DNA from 4 places in the Streptomyces sp. NPDC029674 genome. Region 3 is predicted to be linked to each of the others. Evidence: riboswitches for the same ligand, from Rfam matches in the RefSeq annotation. Region 3 holds a riboswitch; each other region holds the start of a gene.
The links. Region 3 has a riboswitch for cobalamin ahead of metE (5-methyltetrahydropteroyltriglutamate--homocysteine S-methyltransferase). Riboswitches for the same ligand answer to the same signal wherever they lie in the genome.
Positions count from the first base shown of each region.

Region 1: another riboswitch for cobalamin. It lies ahead of ACI2L3_RS36905 (cobalamin biosynthesis protein); the one in region 3 lies ahead of metE (5-methyltetrahydropteroyltriglutamate--homocysteine S-methyltransferase).
Region 2: another riboswitch for cobalamin. It lies ahead of ACI2L3_RS22555 (ribonucleoside-diphosphate reductase subunit alpha); the one in region 3 lies ahead of metE (5-methyltetrahydropteroyltriglutamate--homocysteine S-methyltransferase).
Region 4: another riboswitch for cobalamin. It lies ahead of ACI2L3_RS03700 (ABC transporter substrate-binding protein); the one in region 3 lies ahead of metE (5-methyltetrahydropteroyltriglutamate--homocysteine S-methyltransferase).

Region 1 is NZ_JBJDPY010000026.1:14,033-16,221, reverse strand. Features, by position in the region: gene ACI2L3_RS36915 (anion permease) at 1-296, shown strand, start outside; gene ACI2L3_RS36910 (hypothetical protein) at 309-533, shown strand; cobalamin riboswitch at 641-785, shown strand; gene ACI2L3_RS36905 (cobalamin biosynthesis protein) at 894-1,862, shown strand; gene ACI2L3_RS36900 (cobyric acid synthase) at 1,859-2,189, shown strand, end outside.
Region 2 is NZ_JBJDPY010000009.1:139,813-142,001, reverse strand. Features, by position in the region: gene ACI2L3_RS22560 (GNAT family N-acetyltransferase) at 29-529, shown strand; cobalamin riboswitch at 578-714, shown strand; gene ACI2L3_RS22555 (ribonucleoside-diphosphate reductase subunit alpha) at 845-2,189, shown strand, end outside.
Region 3 is NZ_JBJDPY010000004.1:129,377-131,565, reverse strand. Features, by position in the region: gene ACI2L3_RS11040 (LLM class flavin-dependent oxidoreductase) at 1-266, opposite strand, end outside; gene ACI2L3_RS11035 (GNAT family N-acetyltransferase) at 358-873, shown strand; cobalamin riboswitch at 898-1,119, shown strand; gene metE (5-methyltetrahydropteroyltriglutamate--homocysteine S-methyltransferase) at 1,285-2,189, shown strand, end outside.
Region 4 is NZ_JBJDPY010000001.1:833,085-835,273, forward strand. Features, by position in the region: gene ACI2L3_RS03695 (FecCD family ABC transporter permease) at 1-374, opposite strand, end outside; gene ACI2L3_RS03700 (ABC transporter substrate-binding protein) at 371-1,333, opposite strand; cobalamin riboswitch at 1,377-1,527, opposite strand; gene ACI2L3_RS03705 (M67 family metallopeptidase) at 1,500-1,922, opposite strand; gene ACI2L3_RS03710 (amino acid permease) at 2,009-2,189, opposite strand, start outside.

The sequences.
Region 1 (2,189 bases), on a different contig from region 3:
GCGTCGCGGTCACCGCCGCGCTCCTGGTCGCGGGCTCGGCCGTCATCTGGGTGCTCTCGCGGCGCAACGCCGTCGACCACACCAACGTCACCGACGACGAGATCCGCTCCGACGACGCCACGGGCGCCGAGCCCGCGGGCGTCGTGACCACCGCGATCGCCGCCGTCACCCCGCCCCCGACGGGCGCGATGGCCGCCTCGACCGGCCCGGACGAGCCCCTCAAGGCCACCGTCGGAGCCCCGACCACCACCACGACCGGCGCCATGGCGGACCCCGCCCGGCCCGCGACGGTATAAGGACAGATCACCATGAGCATCGACTGGGCAGCTCTCGGCTCCGTCTTCGGAGTCAGCCTCGCGGTGACGGTGGCCCTGGTGGGCCTGTTCACCCTCGGCATCGTCGGCCTCTCGAAGCAGGAGACGGCGGCCACCTCGGGCGGCGGCTCCGCGACCGCGGCGCGCACCGGCGCGTACGCCTGCTTCGCGCTGTGCGCGGCGGCCGTGGCGTACGGGATCTATCTGATCGTCGCCTGACGAAGCGTTTTCGGGTGGGGTGCGGGACGCGCTGGCGCGTCCCGCGCCCCACCGTCGTGTGTGGGGCTCCGCACACTCTCCCGCCGCAGGTCAACGGCGAGTTGACGGGCATTCGCGGGGCGTGGTGGACTGCCGGGGCCAACTACGGCGGCAGAAGAGGAAGCCGGTGCGAATCCGGCGCGGTCCCGCCACTGTCACCGGGGAGAGACACTCCCCGCGAGCCAGGAACTCTCGCCACCGATCACGTCGAACCAGGGCGCGGACACCCTGAGTGAGGACATATCGCCATGCGCGGCCGCCCGTTGCCGGTTCCCTCCCTGAGTACGAGCTCCCTCCTCAGTGAAGCGACGGGCTGAGCCCATGAGTGCCGATCGCGACTTCGCGTACGGCGCCGCCGCCGGACTCCTCGGTGACCTGCTGCTCGGCGATCCCCGCCGCGGCCATCCGGTCGCCGCGTTCGGACGTGCCGCGGGCGCCGTCGAGCGGGTGCTGTGGCGCGACCACCGCGGGTGGGGCGCGCTGCACGCCGTGGTGTGCGCCGGGGGCGCGGCGGGCGCCGCCGCCCTCGCCTCCTCCCTCGTACGCCGGTCACGCGCCGGTTCGGTGGCGCTGACCGCCGCCGCGACCTGGGCCGTGGTCGGCGGGACCTCGCTCGGCCGGGAGGCGCGGGCCGTCGGCGGGGCGCTGGAGGCCGGCGACGTCGAGGTCGCGCGGGAGCGGCTGCCGCATCTGTGCGGGCGGGACCCGCAGGCGCTGGACGCCGACGGGATCGCGCGGGCCGTCGTGGAGTCCGTCGCCGAGAACACGTCCGACGCGGTGGTGGGGGCGCTCGTGTGGGGCGCCCTCGGCGGGGTGCCGGGGCTCGTCGCCTTCCGCGCCGTGAACACGCTGGACGCCATGGTCGGGCACAAGTCGTCCCGGTACCGGCGCTACGGGTGGGCCTCCGCCCGGCTCGACGACGTCTTCGGGTGGCCGGGGGCGCGGCTCACCGCCGTGCTCGCGGCGGTCGCCGGGGACTCGGGGCGGGGCGCGCTGAGCGCCTGGCGTACGGACGCGGCGAAGCACCCCAGTCCGAACGCCGGGCCCGTCGAGGCCGCCTTCGCCGGGGCGTTGGGGGTCCGGCTCGGGGGGACGCTCTCGTACGGCGGACGGATCGAGCACCGGCCCGTGCTGAACGGGGGCGGGCGTGACGTGCGCGTAGAAGACATCGAGCGGGCCGTGAAGCTGTCCCGGCGGGTGAGCTGGCTTGCTCTCGGCGTCGCGGTCGCCGCCCGCCGGACACTGCGGTCGGCAAGGTCGCGGTCGGCCAAGTCAGGGAGAGACGTATGAGCGGTGGACTGCTGGTCGCCGGAACCACCTCCGACGCCGGGAAGAGCGTCGTCACCGCCGGCATCTGCCGGTGGCTGACCCGCAAGGGCGTGTCCGTCGCGCCGTTCAAGGCGCAGAACATGTCCCTCAACTCCTTCGTCACCCGCGAGGGCGCCGAGATCGGCCGTGCGCAGGCCATGCAGGCGCAGGCCGCCCGCGTCGAGCCGAGCGCGCTGATGAACCCCGTGCTGCTCAAGCCCGGCGGTGACCGCTCCAGCCAGGTCGTGCTCATGGGCAAGCCGGTGGGCGAGATGAGCGCGCGCGGCTACCACGGGGGGCGCCAGGCCG
Region 2 (2,189 bases), on a different contig from region 3:
GTCGTACTCCTGTTGCACACTTCGCCCCATGGACTTCACGATCACCATCAGAGGGGCGCACCCCGAGGAGTACGAGGCGCTCGGCGACCTCACCGCGCAGGCCTATCTCGACGGCGGACACCTGGACTTCGGGGCGGACGACCCCTATCTCGCGGTGCTGCGCGACGTGCCGTCGCGGGCGGCGGCGGCCGAGGTCCTGGTGGCCGCGGCGGACGGGAAGATACTCGGCTGCGTCACCTATGTGCCGGCCGGCGGCCCGATGGCCGACATCGCGCGGGACGGCGAGGCGGAGATCCGCATGCTGGCCGTCTCCCCCGGGACGCGCGGCCGGGGCGTGGGCGAGACGCTCGTACGGGAGTGCGTGCGGCGCGCCGCGGAGGCGGGTCGCGGCGCGCTCGTCCTGTCCACGCAGACGTCCATGCACGCCGCCCACCGGCTGTACGAGCGCCTCGGTTTCGTGCGGACGCCCGAGCGCGACTGGAGGCCGATCGAGACGGTGCCGCTGCTGGCGTACGCGCTGAAGCTCTAGCCGCAAGCCCCCTGGGCCGACACAAGATGTGGGCCCGCTTCAGGAGCGCGGCACAAGATGTATGCTCGTGCTCGCTGTCGCCGCAGGGGAATCCGGTGCAAGTCCGGAACTGTCCCGCAACGGTAGACGTGTACGCATTTGTCGTACGCGGAGTCCGAAGACCTGCCGGCAGTGCACCCGAGCCGTCCGGCCCGGGTGCCGACCGTCCGGGCCTCGTGGAATGGGCCGGTGGACGCGGTACGCCGCCCTGCCCGGGTGCGCCCGTGTGTGCCATCCCCTCCCCCAGGCCCAGAGCCGAGCGAGGGAGAGCTCCACGTGACCATCGCGCCTGCCGAACCTGCGTCAGCGCGGGCACCGCAGCCCACCGACAGCACCGAGGGTGCCGAAGGCACCGACGGACCGGGTGCCGTACTGCTGCGCACCCTGACCGACCTCACCGCCGACCTCCCCGACACCGACCCCGGCCGGGTCGCCGCCGCGGCGCTGCGGGGCCGGTCGGCCCGGGCCGACGAGGCGGAGCTGCGGGAGCTGGCGACCGAGGCGGCCGCGGGGCTCATCTCCGAGGACCCGGCGTACTCCCGGCTCGCCGCGCGGCTGCTCAGCCTCTCCATCGCCACCGAGGCCGCGTCGCAGGGCGTGCGCTCCTTCACCGAGTCGATCGCCGTCGGCCACCGCGAGGGCCTGATCGCCGACCGCACGGCGTCCTTCGTGACGGAGCACGCGGCCCGGCTCGACGCGCTCGTGGACGCCGCGCTCGCCGACGGCGCCGACTTCCGCTTCGGCTACTTCGGCCTGCGCACCCTGCACAGCCGCTATCTGCTGCGCCACCCCATCACCCGGCAGGTCATCGAGACGCCGCAGCACTTCATGCTGCGCGTCGCGAGCGGCCTCGCCGAGGATGGGAGCGCCCGCGCCGTCGACGAAGTCGCCGCGCTCTACGGCCTGATGAGCCGCCTGGACTACCTGCCGTCCTCGCCGACGCTCTTCAACTCCGGCACCCGCCACCCGCAGATGTCGTCCTGCTACCTCCTCGACTCCCCGCTGGACGAGCTCGACTCGATCTACGACCGCTACCACCAGGTCGCGCGGCTCTCGAAGCACGCGGGCGGCATCGGCCTCTCGTACTCCCGGATCCGCTCCCGGGGTTCGCTGATCCGCGGCACGAACGGGCACTCCAACGGCATCGTGCCGTTCCTGAAGACGCTGGACGCCTCGGTCGCCGCCGTGAACCAGGGCGGGCGGCGCAAGGGCGCGGCCGCGGTCTACCTGGAGACGTGGCACTCCGACATCGAGGAGTTCCTGGAGCTGCGCGACAACACGGGTGAGGACCAGCGGCGCACGCACAACCTCAACCTCGCGCACTGGATCCCCGACGAGTTCATGCGCCGGGTCGCCGCCGACCAGCCGTGGTCGCTGTTCTCGCCGTCCGACGTGCCCGAGCTCGTCGACCTGTGGGGCGAGGAGTTCGACGCCGCGTACCGGAAGGCGGAGGCCGCCGGGCTCGCGAAGAAGACGATGTCGGCCCGCGACCTGTACGGCCGCATGATGCGCACCCTCGCGCAGACCGGCAACGGCTGGATGACGTTCAAGGACGCCGCCAACCGCACCGCCAACCAGACCGCCGAGCCCGGCCACACCGTGCACTCCTCGAACCTCTGCA
Region 3 (2,189 bases):
ACGCGGTCCGGGAAGAGCCGGTGCAGTGTGGCCGCCTCCATCGTGGTGAGGGCGGCGTTCCGCAGCGGCACGGGCAGCAGTCCGACGCCCACACGCAGCCGCTCGGACCAGGCGAGGGCGGCGGCCGCGCTCGCGATGCCGCTCTCCAGGAAGCAGTCCTCCCAGAGCCACAGCTCGTCGAGGCCCGCCTCCTCGGCCGTGCGCACCATGGCGCGCAGGCGCTCGGGGGGAAGCTGGGGACGGAACACCACGCCGAGAGTCGTCATGACGCCTTCCTATCTCGCTCCACGCCGACGATCAACAGCCTTTCCGTGTAAGGGTTGTCGTGCACAAGGGCGTTACATGAGAGTGATCGTCATGAGTCAGCCCACCGCCCAGGCCACCGATCAACCCGCCTCGCTCTCCACCCACGTCCGGAAGGCGGTCGAGGCCGACCTGCCCGAACTCGTGCGCCTGCGGGCCCTGCTCTTCGAGACCCTCGGCGGGGAGTACTTCAACCCCTCGCCCGGCGAGGACGACTGGCGCCACGAGCTCGCCCGCGTGCTGAAGGAACAGCTGACCGCGGACGCCGCGCGCATCCTCGTCGTGGACGGCGAGCACGGGCTCGCCGCCTGCGGCATCGGCACCGTCGAGCAGTGGTTCCCCGGCCCCCACAACCGCAACGGCCGGGTCGGCCACGTGATCGGCGTGGTCACCGACCCCGCGTACCGCCGACGCGGTCACAGCCGCGCGATCATGCGAGCCCTGCTCGACTGGTTCCGCGCGCAGGAGGCCTCGCGCGTCGACCTGTACGCATCCCCCGAGGGCGAACCGCTCTACCGGAACCTCGGCTTCGTCGACCATCCCGACCCGGCGCTGTACTGGCGCCCCTGATGGCCCATCGACGGCCGGGCCCGTAAGGTGACCCGTGCAGCTGGTTCGCCCCGTCCGCCAGACGGGAGCGTCGCAAGAGGGAACCCGGTGGGAATCCGGGACTGCCCCGCAGCGGTGAGCGGGAACGACCGCCGTCACACGCACTGGGACCGTAGAACGGTCCTGGGAAGCGACGGCCAGTAGGCGTCCTCCCCCGGGAGGATGTGCCCGCGAGTCCGAAGACCTGCCCGCTGTCCGCGCGCGAACCGTTTCGGGCGCGGATATTCCGGTGACCTCGAGGGCGGGTCGGCGCACACATCGGACGGACGACCGCGGCTTCCGCGCGAACCCGTACCGTCCGGTCAGTGCTTCCCTTCGCGCTCTCGTCCCGTCCCCGGGATCTCAGGGATTCATCTCGCGAAGGAGATCTCCGTGACCACCACACCCGCGGCCGCGACAGCACGGGCCACCGTGTACGGCTACCCCCGCCAGGGCGCGAACCGCGAACTGAAGAAGGCAATCGAGGGTTACTGGAAGGGCCGCGTCACCGCCGACGCCCTCCGTACCGCCGCCGCCGACCTCCGCCGCGCCAACTGGCGGGACCTCGCGGAGGCCGGCATCGGCGAAGTGCCGACCGGCGACTTCTCGTACTACGACCACGTCCTGGACACCACCGTCATGGTCGGCGCCGTCCCCGAGCGGCACCGCGCCGCGGTCGACGCGGACCCGCTCGACGGCTACTTCGCGATGGCGCGCGGCACGCAGGACGTGGCGCCGCTGGAGATGACGAAGTGGTTCGACACCAACTACCACTACCTGGTGCCCGAGTTGGGGCCGAGGACGGTGTTCGGCGCCGACTCCGGCAAGCAGGTCGGCGAGTTCAAGGAGGCGCGGGCGCTCGGTCTGCCGGCCCGGCCCGTCCTCGTCGGTCCCGTCACCTACCTGCTCCTGTCGAAGCCGGCGCCCGGGGTGGCCGCCGGCTTCGACCCGCTGACCCTCCTCGACCGGCTCCTGCCGGTGTACGCCGAGGTGCTCGCGGACCTGCGCGCGGCGGGCGCCGAGTGGGTCCAGCTCGATGAGCCCGCCCTCGTCCAGGACCGCACACCGGCCGAACTGAACGCCGCCGAGCGCGCCTACCGTGACCTGGGCGCCCTCACCGACCGCCCCAAGCTGCTCGTCGCCTCCTACTTCGACCGGCTCGGCGATGCCCTGCCGGTGCTCGCCAAGGCGCCGGTCGAAGGGCTCGCCCTCGACTTCACCGAGGCGGCCGCCGCCAACCTCGACGCGCTCGCGGCCGTGGGCGGACTGCCCGGCAAGCGGCTGGTCGCCGGTGTCGT
Region 4 (2,189 bases), on a different contig from region 3:
ATCGTGACGGTGGTGGACAGGGCCGCGCCGAGGCCGAAGACGCCGCCGAGGACGATCGCGCAGACCGCGCCGACGGAGGCGCCCGAGGAGACGCCGAGGAGGAACGGGTCGGCGAGGGGGTTGCGGACGAGGGCCTGGAGGACGGTGCCGATGACCGCGAGTCCGGCCCCCACGGTCGCCCCGAGCAGGACCCTGGGCAGGCGGACGTCGAGGACGATCGTCCGGAACGGGGAGGGTTCCGCCCGCCCCGTCAGGATCTGCAGGACGTCGGCCGTGGGGATGCGGACGGAGCCGAGGGCGAGACCGGCCACGAGCGCGACCGCGAGTGCCGCACAGAGCGTGGCCACGAGCGTGGCGCGGCGCAGGCGCTTCACAGCTGCGCCGCCAGCTTCCTCACCGCCTCGGGTGCTCGTACTCCCGTGACCATGTCGGAGAGCGGCAGGACCGCGAAGCGCTTGTTCTTGACGGCCGGGACGTCCTGGAGGGCCGGGTCCTCCAGGAGGCGCTTCTTCTTCTGGGCGACCGTCGTGGCGCCGTAGTCGAGGATCAGGATGGTGTCGGGCTTGCGCTCGACGACCTTCTCCCAGGACGCGTCGCTGAAGGACTTGTCCACGTCGCCGAAGACGTTGCGGCCGCCCGCCCGCGCGATGATGTCGTTGCCGATGCCGCGGCCGCCCGCCGTGAAGGCCGTCTTGTCGCCGCTGTCGTAGACGAAGACGGAGAGCGGCTTCCGGCCCTTCGCCTTCTTCGCTGTGGCGGCCAGTTCGCGCTTCGCCCCGCTCACCCACTTCTCGGCGCGCCCGCGCACGCCGAAGGTGGAGCCGACCTCGCGGACCTCCCGGTAGACGTCGTCCATGGAGACGGACTTCTTGGCGCAGCCCTCTACGTTGAGGCGGCTGTCGATGCCGGACTTGGCGAGCGCGGAGCGGCTGCGGCCGTCGCCGGCGAGGAAGGCGCTGGCGTATCCGCCGTAGACGAAGTCGGGGTTGGCGGAGAGCAGCTTCTCGTAGGAGGGGTACTCCTTGGCGAGCACGGGGATCGAGTCGTAGGCCTTCTCATACTTCGGGAGGACCTTGTCGTCGAGGTAGGCGGTGCCCGCGATGTGGTCCTTGAGGCCGAGTTCCAGCATCACTTCGGTGGTGTGCTGGTTCATGGTGACGGCGCGCTTCGGCGGTGCGTCGTACGTCGTCTTCACGCCGCAGTTGGTGACGGTGTACGGGAATCCGGCGGCCTTGGCGGCGGGCTTCGCGTCACCGCCGGAGTCCGTCGAGGAGCACGCGGCGAGCGGGACGAGCAGGGCCGCGGCGGCCAGGACACGTATCGGGCGGGACATGGCTGAGCTGCCTCCTCCAGGGGATTTCCGCGTCCCCTGCGTCGTGTGGAGGAAGGCGGCAGGTCAGTTCCTGACTCCCCCGCCCCGGCCGGGGTGGGGTCACAGTGGCGGGACCGTGCCGGGTTCGCACCGGCTTCCTGGGTCCTGCCGCCTTCATGAGTAAAGCTCAGTATGCCTGTACGACCTTTACCTCTTCCTCGGTGACCTCGCCGTCGACGATCCGGTACGAGCGGAACTGGAAGGGGCCCGCGTCGTCGGTGTCGGCCGTGGAGACCAGGACGTAGTGGGCGCCGGGCTCGTTGGCGTACGTGATGTCGGTGCGCGAGGGGTAGGCCTCGGTCGCGGTGTGCGAGTGGTAGATGATCACCGGCTCCTCGTCGCGGTCGTCGAGATCGCGGTAGAGCTTGAGCAGGTCGCCCGAGTCGAACTCGTAGAACGTGGGCGAGCGCGCGGCGTTCAGCATCGGGATGAACCGCTCGGGGCGGCCGGTGCCCGCCGGGCCCGCGACCATGCCGCACGCCTCGTCGGGGTGGTCCTGGCGCGCGTGCGCGACGATCTGGTCGTGGAGGGCCTGGGTGATGGTCAGCATGGCGTCAGGATAAGCAGAGGGGCACGTACGTACCGGAATGTGGTACGTACGTGCCCGAATGCTGGACAGCGGCCTTGGGGAGCCGGTCAGTCCTTGGAGACGCGGTCGCCGGCGCTCTCCTCGGAGAGGCCGATCTTCCGCTTGTTGAAGGCCGCGGCCTGCGGGTTGCGGCTCTTCAGGACCAGGTAGGAGATACCGAGGATCGCGGCCCACACCGGAGCGGCGTACAGCGAGATCCGCGCGTCCTTGTCGACGCCCATCATCACG